One region of the Rhizobium sp. CRRU65 genome, then DNA from elsewhere that is predicted to be linked to it. Evidence: predicted binding sites of a transcription regulator. Region 1 holds the regulator's gene; each other region holds the start of a gene.
What was found. Region 1 encodes PhoB, which activates phosphate uptake and scavenging genes when phosphate is short. Its sites were predicted from a motif close to TGTCATNNANCTGTCAT; they were not measured.

Region 1 (3,488 bases):
CCCGCGCATCCATGGCCTTGCCAAGTCGAAGGCCGATCTCGACCAGATCGTCGAGACCAGCCTGCAGCGCGCCGGTCTCTGGAACGAGGTCAAGGACCGCGTGCACGAATCCGGCACCGGCCTGTCGGGCGGTCAGCAGCAGCGCCTCTGCATTGCCCGTGCCGTCGCCGTCAGCCCGGAAGTCATCCTGATGGACGAGCCCTGCTCGGCGCTCGACCCGATCGCCACCGCCAAGGTCGAGGAGCTGATCCACGAGCTGCGCGAGAACTACACGATCGTCATCGTCACCCATTCCATGCAGCAGGCCGCGCGTGTTTCGCAGCGCACCGCCATGTTCCACCTCGGCAATCTCGTCGAGGAGAACGACACCGACAAGATGTTCACCAATCCCGACGATCCGCGCACCCAGGACTATATCATGGGTCGCTTCGGCTGATTTTGGCGTCACCAAGCCTTTCCGTTATTCGAGGATAAAGCCCCATGGCATCGACACATATTTATTCTGCCTATGATGATGATCTGAAGTTCCTGTCCAGGCGGATTTCCGAAATGGGCGGCCTGGCCGAGCAGATGGTCGCCGAAGCCGTACGGGCGCTCGTCAACGGCGATACCGCGCTGGCGCAGAAGGTCATCTCCGACGATGTGATCCTCGATCACGCCGAACGCGAAATCGGCGACAAGGCGATCGTCACCATCGCCCGCCGCCAGCCGATGGCCGCGGACCTGCGCGAAATCATGGGTTCGATCCGCATCGCCGCCGATCTCGAACGCGTCGGCGACCTCGGCAAGAACACTGCCAAGCGCGTCATCGCCGTCCAAAGCACCGGCGTTCCCCGCAAGCTCGCCCGCGGCCTCGAGCATCTGTCCGAGCTGGCGCTCGTCCAGCTCAAGGAAGTGCTCGACGTCTACACCAATCGTTCCGCCGACAAGGCGAATGCGATCCGCGAACGCGACAACGAGATCGACGCGATGTACACCTCGCTGTTCCGCGAGCTCCTGACCTACATGATGGAAGATCCGCGCAACATCACCAGCTGCACGCATCTTCTCTTCTGCGCCAAGAACATCGAGCGCATCGGCGACCACGCCACCAACATCGCCGAGACGATCTATTACATGACGACAGGCGCGCAGCCGGAAGGCGATCGGCCGAAGGACGACAGCGCCAACACCGTCGGCGCGGTCACCGAATAACTGCCCACACCCCGCCGCTTGCGTGCGCGCCCGTCCGGGCGCGCAAAGAGGTCGCAGCCAATTTTTAAATTTGCGCAGGATGCATTGCTTAAATCACCCTGGTTTAAGGATCATGCGCGAGGAGACCGACACGCATGATCCCGAGAGTTGCAGTTGTTGAAGACGAGGAAGCCCTCAGCGTGCTTCTTCGCTACAATCTCGAAGCGGAAGGCTTCGAGGTCGATACCATCCTTCGTGGCGACGAAGCCGAAATGCGGCTTCAGGAGCGCACGCCCGATCTTCTCATCCTTGATTGGATGCTGCCCGGCGTCTCCGGCATCGAGCTCTGCCGGCGCCTGCGCATGCGGCCGGAGACCGAGCGTCTGCCGATCATCATGCTGACGGCGCGCGGCGAAGAGAGCGAGCGTGTCCGCGGATTGTCGACGGGCGCCGACGATTATGTCGTCAAGCCCTTTTCGACCCCCGAACTCGTTGCCCGCGTCAAGGCGATGCTGCGTCGCGCCCGTCCCGAGGTGCTGTCGACGGTGCTGAAATGCGGTGACATCGAGCTCGACCGTGAGACCCATCGCGTCCATCGCAAGACCCGCGAAGTCCGCCTCGGCCCCACCGAATTCCGCCTGCTGGAATTCCTGATGTCGTCGCCGGGCCGGGTCTTCTCCCGCTCACAGCTGTTGGATGGTGTCTGGGGCCACGATATCTATGTCGACGAGCGCACCGTCGACGTCCATGTCGGCCGCCTGCGCAAGGCGCTGAATTTCTCCAACATGCAGGACGTCATCCGCACCGTCCGCGGCGCCGGTTATTCGATGGAAGCCTGAGGGCTTTCATCTGAGCCTGCTGAGCCCTGGCAAAACCCGCGACGTCATCCTCGGCCTTGTGCCGAGGATCTGCGCACGCCAAATGAAGTATTTGAAAATAAAGTTTTTTCCCTCAAGTAGTTGAGGTGATCAGATGCTCGGCACAAGGCCGAGCATGACGGAGGGAAACCTGAGCTTCCATCCGCGCATAAAAAAACGGGCCACTCGGCCCGTTTTCTGCATTCTAACGATGGTCAGCCCGTTCAGCTGGCCCGCGCCGCTGCCCGGCGGCGTTCATTCACCGGCTGGTAGGCAAGCTTCTGGTGATAACCGCAATAGGGCGAATTGTCGGGGGACTCGCAGCCGCAGAAATGGAAGTCATCCTTCAGCGGATCGCCGACCGGCCACTTGCAGGTGCGTTCGGTCAGTTCCGTCAGGCCGAGGCGGCGGGAAATCGGCACCACCACATTGCCTCTCGGCACGTATTCCATTTCCTCGATCGTTTCGATCTCGATCTCTTCCTTCAGCATCGTCGCGCCCTGCTGGCGGGTGACGGTGCGGGTGGTGATGCGAGAGGCGAAGTTCGGCGCGCGCGGCGCCGATGTATTGCGCTTCGGCGTTCGCGCCGCGGTGTTGGTGCCGCCGGCCTTGGCACGGCCGGGAAGGCACAGCCGGTGCACTTTACCGATGACCGCGTTTCGGCTGACACCGCCAAGTTGTGCCGCGATCTGGCTCGCGCTCAGTCCTTCGGCCCAAAGCTTCTTGAGTTTCTCGACCCGCTCGTCTGTCCAGTTCATGCCCTGTCTCCACCTTTTGCGTTGGTGATGGCAGAATCCCTCACCGTTGTCCCGGGAGCTCCGAAACAAGAAACGCTTGATCAATTTTGGTGACTAGTTCCGCCGCATGCAGTCTAGTAATTGATCTTTAACCTAGTGTGAGCCTGACTCCGTGACAAGAGTCGCATGAATCCGGATGAATCGAATTCGTAGTTTTCCCCAACTTGCTGTCCCTGCGTGGCATTTCTGCAATAATGCCTGTTGAAGACTGAAAATGCCGCTGTACACCTGTGCTGCATACGCTAAGGGCGCCGTTTTGTTGACATTGCAGCGCGAAAAGGAAATAGTGCCACTCGCCGCCGCAAGGCGGCATTTTTGATTTTTCGGGCCTGGTTTCCTTAGCCGGAGTCATTGCCCGGCAACTTTGATGGAGATCGCGCCATGGCTGAAGCCGCGCCGCTTTATGACACCTATTCTCGTGCCCCGCTGCGGTTCGAGCGAGGCGAGGGCGTATGGCTGATCACCGAAACTGGCGAGCGATATCTCGATTTCGGCGCCGGCGTCGCCGTCACCTCCGTCGGCCACAGCAATCCGCATGTGGTCGGCGCACTGAAGGAGCAGGCAGACAAGGTCTGGCACCTGTCGAACATCTATGAGATCCCCGGCCAGGAGCGTCTGGCAAAACGGCTGACGGACGCTACCTTCGCCGACAAGGTGTTCT
Region 2 (3,488 bases), on a different contig from region 1:
ATTGATCCATCGTCTGGAACTGACGCTGGCCGGGCGCATGATCCATCAGCGAGACGAGCCTCACATGCCGGTCGTTTTCGAAGTCGGCGAAATGTTCGAGCACATTGTCGGCCGAGACCTCGCAGCGCAAATGGATGAGGTGCTCGGCACGCAGCCTGCCTTCCGTCTCTGCCGACTGGATGGCATCGGCCATCTCGCGCATCTCGCCATGTTCGAAGCCGCCGTCCTCGTCCGCCCCCATGCGCAGGCAGTCGAACACCGTGGTAATGCCTGAGGTGACGATCTGGGCGTCATGCGCCTGGATGGCGGCGGTCTTGTTCCAGCGAATGCCGGGGCGCGGCTGATAATGGCCTTCGAGATGATCGGTGTGCAGCTCAACGAGGCCGGGAATGACGTAGTCGCCTTCGAAATCTTCGCCGGCTACCGAGTTACCCCCGGAGATGTCGGCGATCTTCCCGTCGCGGATGAGGATCGAGCCCGAGAGGATGTCGTCCTCGAGAACGATGCGGGCGTTGGAAAACACGGTCTCTTTGCTCATGTCGTCAGGTCTTTCAGCTTTTGGCGCCGGCAAGCGGCAGCCAGGAACGAACTTTGAATGGGGCGCCGCGCGTCTCCTCGATGAAGACGGCAAGGCCGGAAATCGAAAGCGGCCGGCCGGTGAAGTCGGCAAAACGCTCGGTCAGGATCGCTTTCATCACCGCGGCGCGTGTCTCGGGCACCTGGCCGCTCAGCGTCATGTGAAAGCCGAAATCCTCCATGACGTAAGGATAACCCCAGCGCTGCAGATGGGCGCGCTGGCTGTCGCTGAGCTTCTCCGGATTGCGCCGCGCCATATCGGCCTCGGAAAGCGCTGCGCGGAACGGTTCGAAGGACCTTACCACCTTCGCGGCGAAATCCTGAAGAGGTTGATGAAGAGAACCGGGAACGAGGGCAAAAAAACGGCCGAGCTGGCCGAGCACGAGCTCAGGAATCTCGAAGGCTTGCGTGCACTGGGCAAAATCCTCGGCGACGGTCAGGAGATCCTTCTCGGTGACCGAGGAGGCGAGAAAAAAGGGCGCCTTGATCGTGGCGTGAAAGCCGTAACGGCGCGGGTCGGCGGTCAGCTCGAACTGTTCTGCCGCAGCCAGTTGCGCATATTCCGGTGCCGGATAGGTCTCGCCGGTGAAAGCATTGCGGCCGAGCCAGAGCGAGGCCGCGCCGGTCAGGGGATCATCCTTCGGCGGCGAGAAATAGAGAGCGTAGCGCAAGGCTTTTATCCTGGAGATCGTCCAAATGGGGAGGGCACTGTGCAGTGATTTGGCGGCGAACCGCAAGCAGGCTCCCGGCTAAAAGATTTCCGTGACAGAATGATGATGGCGGCAACGCCGACACTGCTTTGACGGATGGATCAGTGGGCTTTCGTGCCCATCAGCCGGTGGCGCAACGCGTTCGAGGCGGTGTCGAAAATGAAGACGACGATCAGGATCAGAATGACCATGTAGGCGACGTTTTCCCAATTGGCATTGGTGCGCATGGCCTCCCACAGTTTGAGGCCGATGCCGCCGGCGCCGACAGCGCCGATAATAGTCGCGCCGCGCACGTTCGATTCCCATTGGTAGAGCGTCTGGCTGACGAAGACGGGAACGATCTGCGGCATAATGCCATAACGATGCACGAGCACGGTCTGAGCGCCTGTTGATTTGATGCCTTCCCGCGGCTTGTTGTCGATATTCTCGAGGCCTTCGGAATAGAGCTTGCCGAGCGTGCCGGTCTCGGTGAGGAAGATCGCACCGCTGCCGGCAAGCGGGCCGGGCCCGAAGGCGCGCGTCAGGAACAGCGCCCAGATCAGCATGTCGACCGAGCGCAGGAAATCGAAGAAGCGCTTCAGGATCTGGTTCAACAGGCGGTTCGGCGTGATGTTGCGCGCTGCCAGGAAGGCGAGCGGGAAGGCGGTAAGCGAGCCGAGCAGCGTTCCGAGGAATGCCATGACGATCGTCTGGAAAAGCTTGGTCCAGACGTCGCCGTGCTGCCATTCGCTGTTGTTCCAAATATCGTCGAAGGCGAGCGACAGGTTGGATTGGTCGGGCTTGATGCGCGGACCGGAGACGATGAGGCTGACGACCTCGCCGACCGGCTTGTCGAAGAAGGATGAGTGCGTGTCGAAGATGAAATTCGCCCAGCCGATGAAACGCTTGCGGATCTTCACCCGGTCGACGGATATGCTGACATTGCCGGCAAAGCCGAGATCGGCCAGCACGTTGTCGTCATAAACAGTCATCCAGCCGGGCACCGGTCCGACGACTTTGGGCGCACCGCTCAAAACGTCCACCGGGACGCTGACGCCATGCGCGGTCACGATCGTCTCGCTCTTCGAGACGGTGACGCTGCGGCTGGTGCCGCTGATCGAAACGGTGATGCTGCCGTCGGGGTTGTTGACCAGCCAATCCGGATGCGGATTGTCGCCGAGCGGCGAGAAGCGCGGATAACGGATGTCGATCGAGCCGTCACCCTCGATGCGGAATTCCGGCTGAACGTCGTAGCTCACCCATTGGCTGAGATAGATGCCGACGCGCTCCCAATGGGCTTCGGCGAAAAGTTTGGGCAGGTCGAAGAACCAGAAGGCATAAAGGCTGTAGAGCAACGTCGCGATGAGGATCATCAGCCCGCCGAAACGCTGGCGGAACGACCGGTGGAAATATTCCGGATAGCGCGTTTCTATCTCTTGCATGCGGTTTGCGTCGATCACCGTCATGGCGGCCTCAATGTTGCAGGAGGAAGGCGTGCTCGCCGACAAGGCGGCGGCGCAGCCATGCGGAGAACTGGTCGACGGCGACGATCGTCACGAACAGCAGGAGAACGAGCGCCACCGTCTTGGCGCCGAAGCCGCGCGAAATCGAAAGCTTCAGCTCCTCGCCGATGCCGCCGCCGCCGACGGCGCCGATGATGGTCGAGGCGCGCACGTTGATCTCAAGGCGCAGCAGCGCATAGGAGGTGAAATTCGGCAACACCTGCGGCAGGGCGGCAAAGCGGATACGCTCCCACCAGTTGGCGCCGACGGCCTTCATGCCCTCATGCGGCTTCATGTCGATATTCTCGGCCACTTCGTAGAAGAGTTTTCCGAGCGCGCCGATCGTGTGCAGGGTGATGGCGATGATGGCGGCGACCGGCCCGATCGACAGGATCGCCGAAAACAGCCCGGCAATGACGATTTCCGGGAAGGCGCGCAGGAATTCCATCAGCCGCTTGGTGACGATGCGCAGCGGCCATGAATTTGTCAGGTTGCGAGCGGCAAAGAAGCTCAAGGGGACGGCAAAGACGAAGGCGATGATGGTCGAAATCAACGCGACGTTGATCGTGACGATCATTAGCTCGAAATATTCGGGAATGTAGAAGGCGCCCCAGACATAGACGCGGCCCCTGTCGAAATTGAATTCCTCGCCGCCCTTGTCGTTGACGCTCGCTATATCAAACAGCGCGCGCCAGACGTCGTGCCAATCCTTGGGGATGAG
Region 3 (3,488 bases), on a different contig from region 1:
CCATATGAGTTCGCCGCGCAAACGCGCCGTCGTCTTCATATCAGGCAGCGGCTCCAACATGATGGCGCTGGTTGCGGCGGCAAAGGCAGCCGACTATCCGGCCGAGATCGTCGGGGTGATTTCCGACAAGGCGGATGCCGGCGGGCTTGCCAAGGCCGCCGCCGAAGGCATTGCCACATTCGCTTTTCCCCGCAAGGACTACGCCAGCAAGGACGCGCATGAGGCGGCGATCTTTTCGGCGCTCGACGAGCTTAAACCCGATATTCTTTGCCTGGCAGGCTATATGCGGCTGCTGACGGCGACGTTCATCCAGCGTTATGAAGGCCGGATGCTCAACATCCACCCTTCCCTGCTGCCCTTATTTCCGGGCCTGCATACGCATCAGCGGGCGATCGACGCCGGCATGCGGATCGCCGGCTGCACGGTGCATTTCGTCACCGAAGGCATGGATGAGGGGCCGGTGATCGGCCAGGCGGCCGTACCTGTTTTTTCCGGTGACACGGCCGAAAGCCTTGCCGCGCGTGTGCTCACCATCGAACACCAGATTTACCCGCAAGCGCTGCGGCTCTTTGCCGAAGGCCGTGTGACGATGGAAGGCGGCAAGGCCGTCGGCGCGGAGGCTTCGACCGCCGCACCCAAGACCCAGCTTATTTCGCTGATCGGCGACCGCGCTTAAGCCGCCAGCGCCCTTAACGGATGCAGCGTGCCGTCGCTGTAGACGAAGCGGCCGGCGCGGAAGGTGGCGCGGATGCGATTGATATCACCCGGCTCGACCACGACCAGATCGGCGCGCTGGCCGATGGCGATCTCGCCGCGATCCGACAGGCCGGCGGAACGGGCCGCATTGCCGGTCGCCATGGCAACGGCTGCCGGCAGGCCGCCGTCCACCATGTCGGCAAGCTTGAAAATGCCAGGCACGAAGGCAGCTGGATGATAATCGGCGGCGATGACGCTCAGCAGGCCGGCCCTTGCGGCATCGAGCGCGCTGAGATTGCCCGACATCGACTGGCCGCGTAGCGCGTTCGGCGCGCCCATCAGCGTCCAGAGGCCGCGGCGGCGCGCCTCTTCGGCCGCAGGCGCGGTGACCGGAAACTCGCTGATTGTGACGCCAAGATCGTGCATCTCGGCGACTTTTTCGACGCTGTCATCGTCATGCGAGGCAAGCGACAGCTTGTGCTTCAGCGACAGCGCGACGATCTCCTTCAGCTTGGCCTCGATGTCAGCATTGTTGCGCATGGCAATGCGCTTGGCGACGATCTCCGCCGCCATTTCCTCGGAGATGGCGCGGCGCTCGGAGATGCTAAGGATGTAGCTTTGCAGGTTGTTGTACTGGCCCTGACCCGGCGTATGGTCGGTAAGCGAGACCATGTCGATCTGATCGGCATTCAGCAGGCGTTCGAGTGCAGGCGCTGCGCCGACATTGGTGATCTCGTAACGGGCGTGGACGCGGTGGTCGATCAGCAGATCATCACGCAGGCGGTTGATGCCTTCGATCACCGCCGATGTCGTCTCCAGCGAGCGGACGTGGCCGTAGACGCTTTCGGTCGCAAAAGAGACGGCGGCAAACGCCGTGGTGACACCGGCGGCGGCAAGCTTCTTGTCGAGTTCGTGGATGCCGAAATCGATCGGCATCGTCGCGTTCGGCCGCGGGGCGATCTCGCGCTCGATCATGTCGCCGTGGAGATCGACGAATCCCGGCATCAGCAGCCGCCTGCCGCCATCGATGGCAGCACCGGCGACCGGCTCCGGCCGGATCTCGGCGATGACGCCACCCTCAACACGCACGGAACCTTCACTCACCACCTCGTTTGGGAGAACGAGGGTGAAATTGCTGAGCCACATGGGCTTTCTCCTGACCGCATCCGATGATTGACAAACCGCAGCGCATAGAACTGCTACGTGACAGTCGTATGAAATTTCGCGCCGTATCATCTTAAAGCGGAAACTTGCGCTTTGGAAATGACCCGATGCGCTCGCTCCGCAGATTCACGCTGTCAGCTTTGCCCTGTTCAACAAGGCCCATTGCAGAAGCACGATCGTCTTGACGTCGAAGATCTCGCCGGTTTCGATCATCGTCGCCGCCTCGTCGAGCGGAATCTCGAGGACTTCGATATCCTCGTGCTCCTCGTCCAGGCCGCCGCCTTCGGCCACGCGGTCGGCGATGTCGACGAGGGCTGCGAAGAAGTGGACCACTTCGGTGACGGCACCCGGTGAGGTGTAGGATTTGAACAGGAAGCGCGCCTCGCGCAGGCGATAGCCGGTCTCCTCCATCGCCTCGCGACGGATCGCCGTTTCGGGATGGTCATCGTCGAGAAGGCCTGCCGGCACCTCGATTATCCAGCTGGGATCGCCGTTGAGATGAACGGCGAGGCGGAATTGGCGGACGAGAACGACGAGGTCGCGCCTGGGATCATAAAGCAGAATGCAGGCGGCGGGCGTGCGGTGGTAGACTTCCCGCTTCAACCGATGGGTTGCGCCCTTGCGGTCGATATAGTCGAGCAGATAGCTGCTCAGCCGCGTCCACCCATTCGACAGGGTTTCCTCGCCGGCGATTTTCACCCGGGATTTCGGCTGCATCATGCTGCGTCCCTGCGAAGCCAGACCTTGTTGTCGTGCACGGCCGCACCGCCATAAGGCGCGACGGGGTCGGCGCCGGTCAAGACGTTGATGCCCTCGCCGTCGACATGCGCCTTGTTCGGCCAAAGGCCCTCGGCAATCAGCACGCCTGATTTCACTTCAGTGGTGATGCGGGCGTGGATGCGCAGATCGCCGCGGCTGTTACCGATGCGGACGAGATCGCCATGGGTGATGCCGTTGGCTTCGGCGTCGGCCGGATTGATCATCACTTCAGGGCGGCCTTCTTTCTGCCGGGAGGTCTTGGTTTCCGAAAAGCTCGAATTCAGGAAGTTGCGCGCCGGCGACGTGGCGAGGCGGAAGGGATGCTCGGGATCGGCGACTTCGATGACATCGACCTGATCGGGGAAGTCTGGAAGCGCTGCGTGCGGACCGAGCGCGCCGATTGCCGCCGGCGGTTTGTTCGGCGCCGGCTGATTGATCCAGTCCGGGCGAAAGTGGAACTTGCCGTCCGGATGGGCAAAGCCGTTCAGATAATGCGCTTCCTCGAAAGCGGGCTGGCGATCGAACCATTTGTGTTCGAGGAAATGATCGTAATCCGGCAGGCCGCTCGATTCGAGGATGCGGTCGACCATCTCGCGGGCGGTAAAGCCGAAGCCTGGGCGATCGGCGACGCCGAGGCGTTTGGCCAGTTCCTCGATGACGAAGAGATTGGTGCGCACGGTGGGCGGTGGCTCGACCAGCTTCGGCCCCAGCAGGATATGGTTCTGGCCGCCGGCCCGGTAGATGTCGTCATGTTCGACGAACATCGTTGCCGGAATGACGATATTGGCGATCTCGGCCGTTTCGGTCAGGAACTGCTCGTGGACGGCAACGAAGAGGTCCTCACGGGCAAAGCCACGTCTGACGAGGCG
Region 4 (3,488 bases), on a different contig from region 1:
TTCGATACCCGTGTGATTTCCATGACACTGACACGATTGGTAACATATCCCGTTATTCGACACAACAAAAGTTACGAATAGCGCTTTGTGCAGAACTAAAGGTCCGGATGTGCGTTCTTTGCCGAGAATTTGAAGGACGACGCATTCTCGCCCCGTTGATTACACCTGATGTAATTGAGGGCATTCCCTGTCCCGCGATATTAGTGAACGGCCTTCCTGCAGGAGGAACAATCCTGTCAACAGAAGCGGCCGACAACCGATGTCGATGGCTCAACTGCCGTCACCCGTACAAAGCGGCCGAGGAGAACGACGATGACGACCATGAATTTTACCAAACGAGAACCCCCTGAATGGCTGTTGGCCTTCTGGAAGGAGATCGATGACAAGACCTTTGGCGGAGGCTTTGACTGCCTGGCACAGGATGCGACCTGCAATCTAGGCGTCGCCGACTGGAAGGGGCGAGACTCCATTCGTGAGAACCTGCGCGCCTTCATCGACACGGGTTTCTCAGCGCTTCACGACGTCGCGGAATATTGGGACGGCGGCTCGCTGAAAATCTTTCGCGGGACTGTCACAATGACGCCCGACGACGAGGCTCAACCGGTTGTCAAACCGGTGATGACACACTTCTTCTATATGGATGAACGAGAGCCGACCAAAGTTGGCCGCTGGTACGGATCGGTTGGCCCGGTTGCTTTCTGATCGATATCGCAGCTGGCGGGAGCGTTATTGCCCCCGCCGGCCATTAGCCGCACAGACGGAGATCGCTATAAGATGAGCTCGACGCACAGTCATTCAAGCGCAGTATCGAACGAGCTTGGCATCCAGTTGCGCGCCTGGCGCGACACGCGCGGCAAGAGCCAACTGGATCTCTCACTCGACACCGGCATATCGCAGCGTCAGATCAGCTTCATCGAAAGTGGCCGAAGCACGCCCGGCCGCCACAATCTGCTGCATCTCGCCGACGCCCTTGATGTGCCGTTGCGAGAGCGCAATACGTTATTGCTCGCCGCCGGTTACGCCCCGATTTACGCCGAAGGCGGTATCGACGATGTTGAAATGAAAGGCGTCACGGACGCGTTAAGGCGCATGCTTGTTCAGCACGAGCCGTTTCCGGCAGTTGTCATGGATCGGTATTGGAACGTCGTCATGACGAACGACGCGACGCAGGGCTTCTTCAATAACTTCATTGACATGGCGGCACGGGAAAAACCGCGCAATCTGCTGCATCTGATGTTCGATCCGGCCGGTTTGCGGCCCTTCATCCCAAACTGGGAGGAAACTGCAAAAAGTCTGATGGCGCGGGTATTCAGAGAGTCCGTGGGCCGCGTCATTGACATGCACACGAAGGCGCTGATCGATGCGCTCCTCGCCTATCCGGATGTGAACAGTGCCTGGAAGGTCTCGACGACAGCGGACAGCACACCCGTCATCCCCTTGTCCTTCGTCAAGGACGGGCAGGTTCTGAGCTTCTTCTCGCTGGTGACCACGGTCGGCACTGCGCAGACGATAACGACCCAGGAATTGAGGATCGAGTGCATGTTCCCGTTGGATGATGCCACGGAGGTGGAATACGCCAAGCTGATGAAGCAGGCTGCCGCGCGTTGGCGCCAGACCGGGAAGTGAGACATCGCCGTCAAGGCCGTGGCGTAGGACATCCAGCTTTCCGTACCTGAACCGTCACACAAACTTCGCAGTGACATGCTCCTGTCAAAAAAAGCAGGAAGGGAAAGCCCATGTCTCAAACACCTCAGGACCAACTCAGCCGTATAAAGGCCGAAATCGCCGACAGCTTCGATGAAGAGCTGGAAATGCAGATGGAGGAAGACCGGCTCGACGATCTGGTCGCCGAAGGAATGTCGGAACCGGCAGAGCAGACGCTCGAGCGAAAGATCTACTTCCGGGAACTTTTCCGTCTGCAGCACGAACTGGTGCGGCTGCAGGATTGGGTTCAGCACAAGAAGCTGAAGGTGGTTGTGCTTTTCGAAGGCCGGGATTCGGCCGGAAAGGGAGGCGCGATAAAGCGCGTGACCCAGCGGCTCAATCCGCGCGTCTGCCGGACGGTCGCGCTGCCCGCTCCTACAGAGCGGGAACGCCATCAATGGTATTTTCAGCGTTATGTCCCGCATCTTCCGACCGCTGGCGAAATGGTCCTCTTCGACCGAAGCTGGTACAATCGCGCCGGTGTCGAGCGCGTGATGGGTTTCTGCACCGACGAAGAACTCGAGGAGTTCTTCCGCTCGGTGCCTGAATTCGAGCGGATGCTGGTCCGTTCTGGTATCGTGTTGATCAAATACTGGTTTTCGATCACCGACGAGGAGCAGGAATTTCGCTTCAAGATGCGTATCCACGATCCGCTGAAGCAATGGAAGCTCTCACCGATGGATATGGAAAGCCGGGTCCATTGGGAGGAATACACCAAAGCCAAGGAAGAGATGCTGGCGCGGACACACACGGAGGATGCACCTTGGTGGGTGGTGCAGGCGGTAGACAAGAAACGGGCGCGTTTGAATTGCATCGCCCATCTTCTCGAGCAGATCCCTTACGAGGATGTTCCAAAACCCGAGATCCAGTTGCCGGACCGCATCCGTCACGCCGATTACAACAGGGCGCCGGTTCCGCCTGAAATGCTCGTGCCGGAGCGCTATTGAAAGCATGGCATTCGCCGCGCCCTGATCTTCAGGGGGCGGCTCTCGCGGCGTGCTGCCTCTGGACCATTCCCCGCCCGACACTAGGTTCCGCTTCAAGAGTGAGGTTCCGTCGACCGTGCCTCAGAGTGGACGAGTGAGGGAAATGCTTGCTTTCCAGTAGCCGATTTTACGCCGATAGACGTGCCACGTGGGGATACGAACTAAGTTTCGACGGCGCCCTCATCGCATGGTGGGGCTCCAAACGCGGCGCTCGCGCCGTCTTCGTCGGAGAATTTTCCGGCGGAGAACTCAACATCATCGCCACGTTCAAAGGTGCCCTTTCCCACTTTGGCTGGCGGCAATACGCTGACCTTTTGGTTCTCACCGAGAAAGACCGTCTGTGGGAAGTAGATCCCAGGCGACCCGGGGCACGCACCGACGTTACTCCACGAGATTTCCAAACGTGGCAGGTGATCGTCGACCCTCGACACGCCGCAGACAACCAATTCCTGGTTTCCTACGATCGCAGCCCCGCTGTCGCCGATCTCTATGCAACCAGTGCGGATGGACGCGACAAGCGGCTCTTGGAACAAAACAACGGCTCGACCGAAAGCTGGTTGTTGAATGAGGCGCAGGTTCCATGCATTCGCGTCGAGCTGACTGCCTCGGGAATGAGGCGATACCTTCACCGAATTAACGCCGACACGCCGTGGCGAGAGATGGCGGCACTCGAGCCGGATGACACGCTGGTCATCTGGCGTACGGACAGGTCAGGCAATGCCTTCGAGGCGCTTTCCAACCGTCAGCGGGACAAGATCGCGTTAGTTTCGCTGGACCCGGTTACCGGTAGAGAAACCG

Region 2: ACM5SV_RS17480 (DUF1045 domain-containing protein) is a predicted target of PhoB. The motif match lies at 1,339-1,355, and genes of this name have one in related genera.
Region 3: ACM5SV_RS10295 (alpha-D-ribose 1-methylphosphonate 5-triphosphate diphosphatase) is a predicted target of PhoB. The motif match lies at 1,900-1,916, and genes of this name have one in related genera.
Region 4: ppk2 (polyphosphate kinase 2) is a predicted target of PhoB. The motif match lies at 1,698-1,714, and genes of this name have one in related genera.

What each region holds. Positions count from the first base shown of each region.
Region 1 covers NZ_JBLYZH010000031.1:19,254-22,741, forward strand. Annotated here, with positions in the region: gene pstB (phosphate ABC transporter ATP-binding protein PstB) at 1-436, shown strand, start outside; gene phoU (phosphate signaling complex protein PhoU) at 481-1,194, shown strand; gene phoB (phosphate regulon transcriptional regulator PhoB) at 1,329-2,012, shown strand; gene ACM5SV_RS35805 (GcrA family cell cycle regulator) at 2,255-2,788, opposite strand; gene ACM5SV_RS35810 (aspartate aminotransferase family protein) at 3,209-3,488, shown strand, end outside.
Region 2 covers NZ_JBLYZH010000007.1:308,680-312,167, reverse strand. Annotated here, with positions in the region: gene ACM5SV_RS17485 (alpha-D-ribose 1-methylphosphonate 5-triphosphate diphosphatase) at 1-538, opposite strand, end outside; gene ACM5SV_RS17480 (DUF1045 domain-containing protein) at 552-1,247, opposite strand; gene phnE (phosphonate ABC transporter, permease protein PhnE) at 1,388-2,731, opposite strand; gene phnE (phosphonate ABC transporter, permease protein PhnE) at 2,739-3,488, opposite strand, start outside.
Region 3 covers NZ_JBLYZH010000004.1:260,627-264,114, reverse strand. Annotated here, with positions in the region: gene purM (phosphoribosylformylglycinamidine cyclo-ligase) at 1-8, shown strand, start outside; gene purN (phosphoribosylglycinamide formyltransferase) at 5-676, shown strand; gene ACM5SV_RS10295 (alpha-D-ribose 1-methylphosphonate 5-triphosphate diphosphatase) at 673-1,842, opposite strand; gene ACM5SV_RS10290 (NUDIX domain-containing protein) at 1,987-2,580, opposite strand; gene ACM5SV_RS10285 (molybdopterin-containing oxidoreductase family protein) at 2,577-3,488, opposite strand, start outside.
Region 4 covers NZ_JBLYZH010000028.1:22,180-25,667, forward strand. Annotated here, with positions in the region: gene ACM5SV_RS35025 (nuclear transport factor 2 family protein) at 313-702, shown strand; gene ACM5SV_RS35030 (helix-turn-helix domain-containing protein) at 775-1,626, shown strand; gene ppk2 (polyphosphate kinase 2) at 1,737-2,651, shown strand; gene ACM5SV_RS35040 (alpha/beta hydrolase family protein) at 2,798-3,488, shown strand, end outside.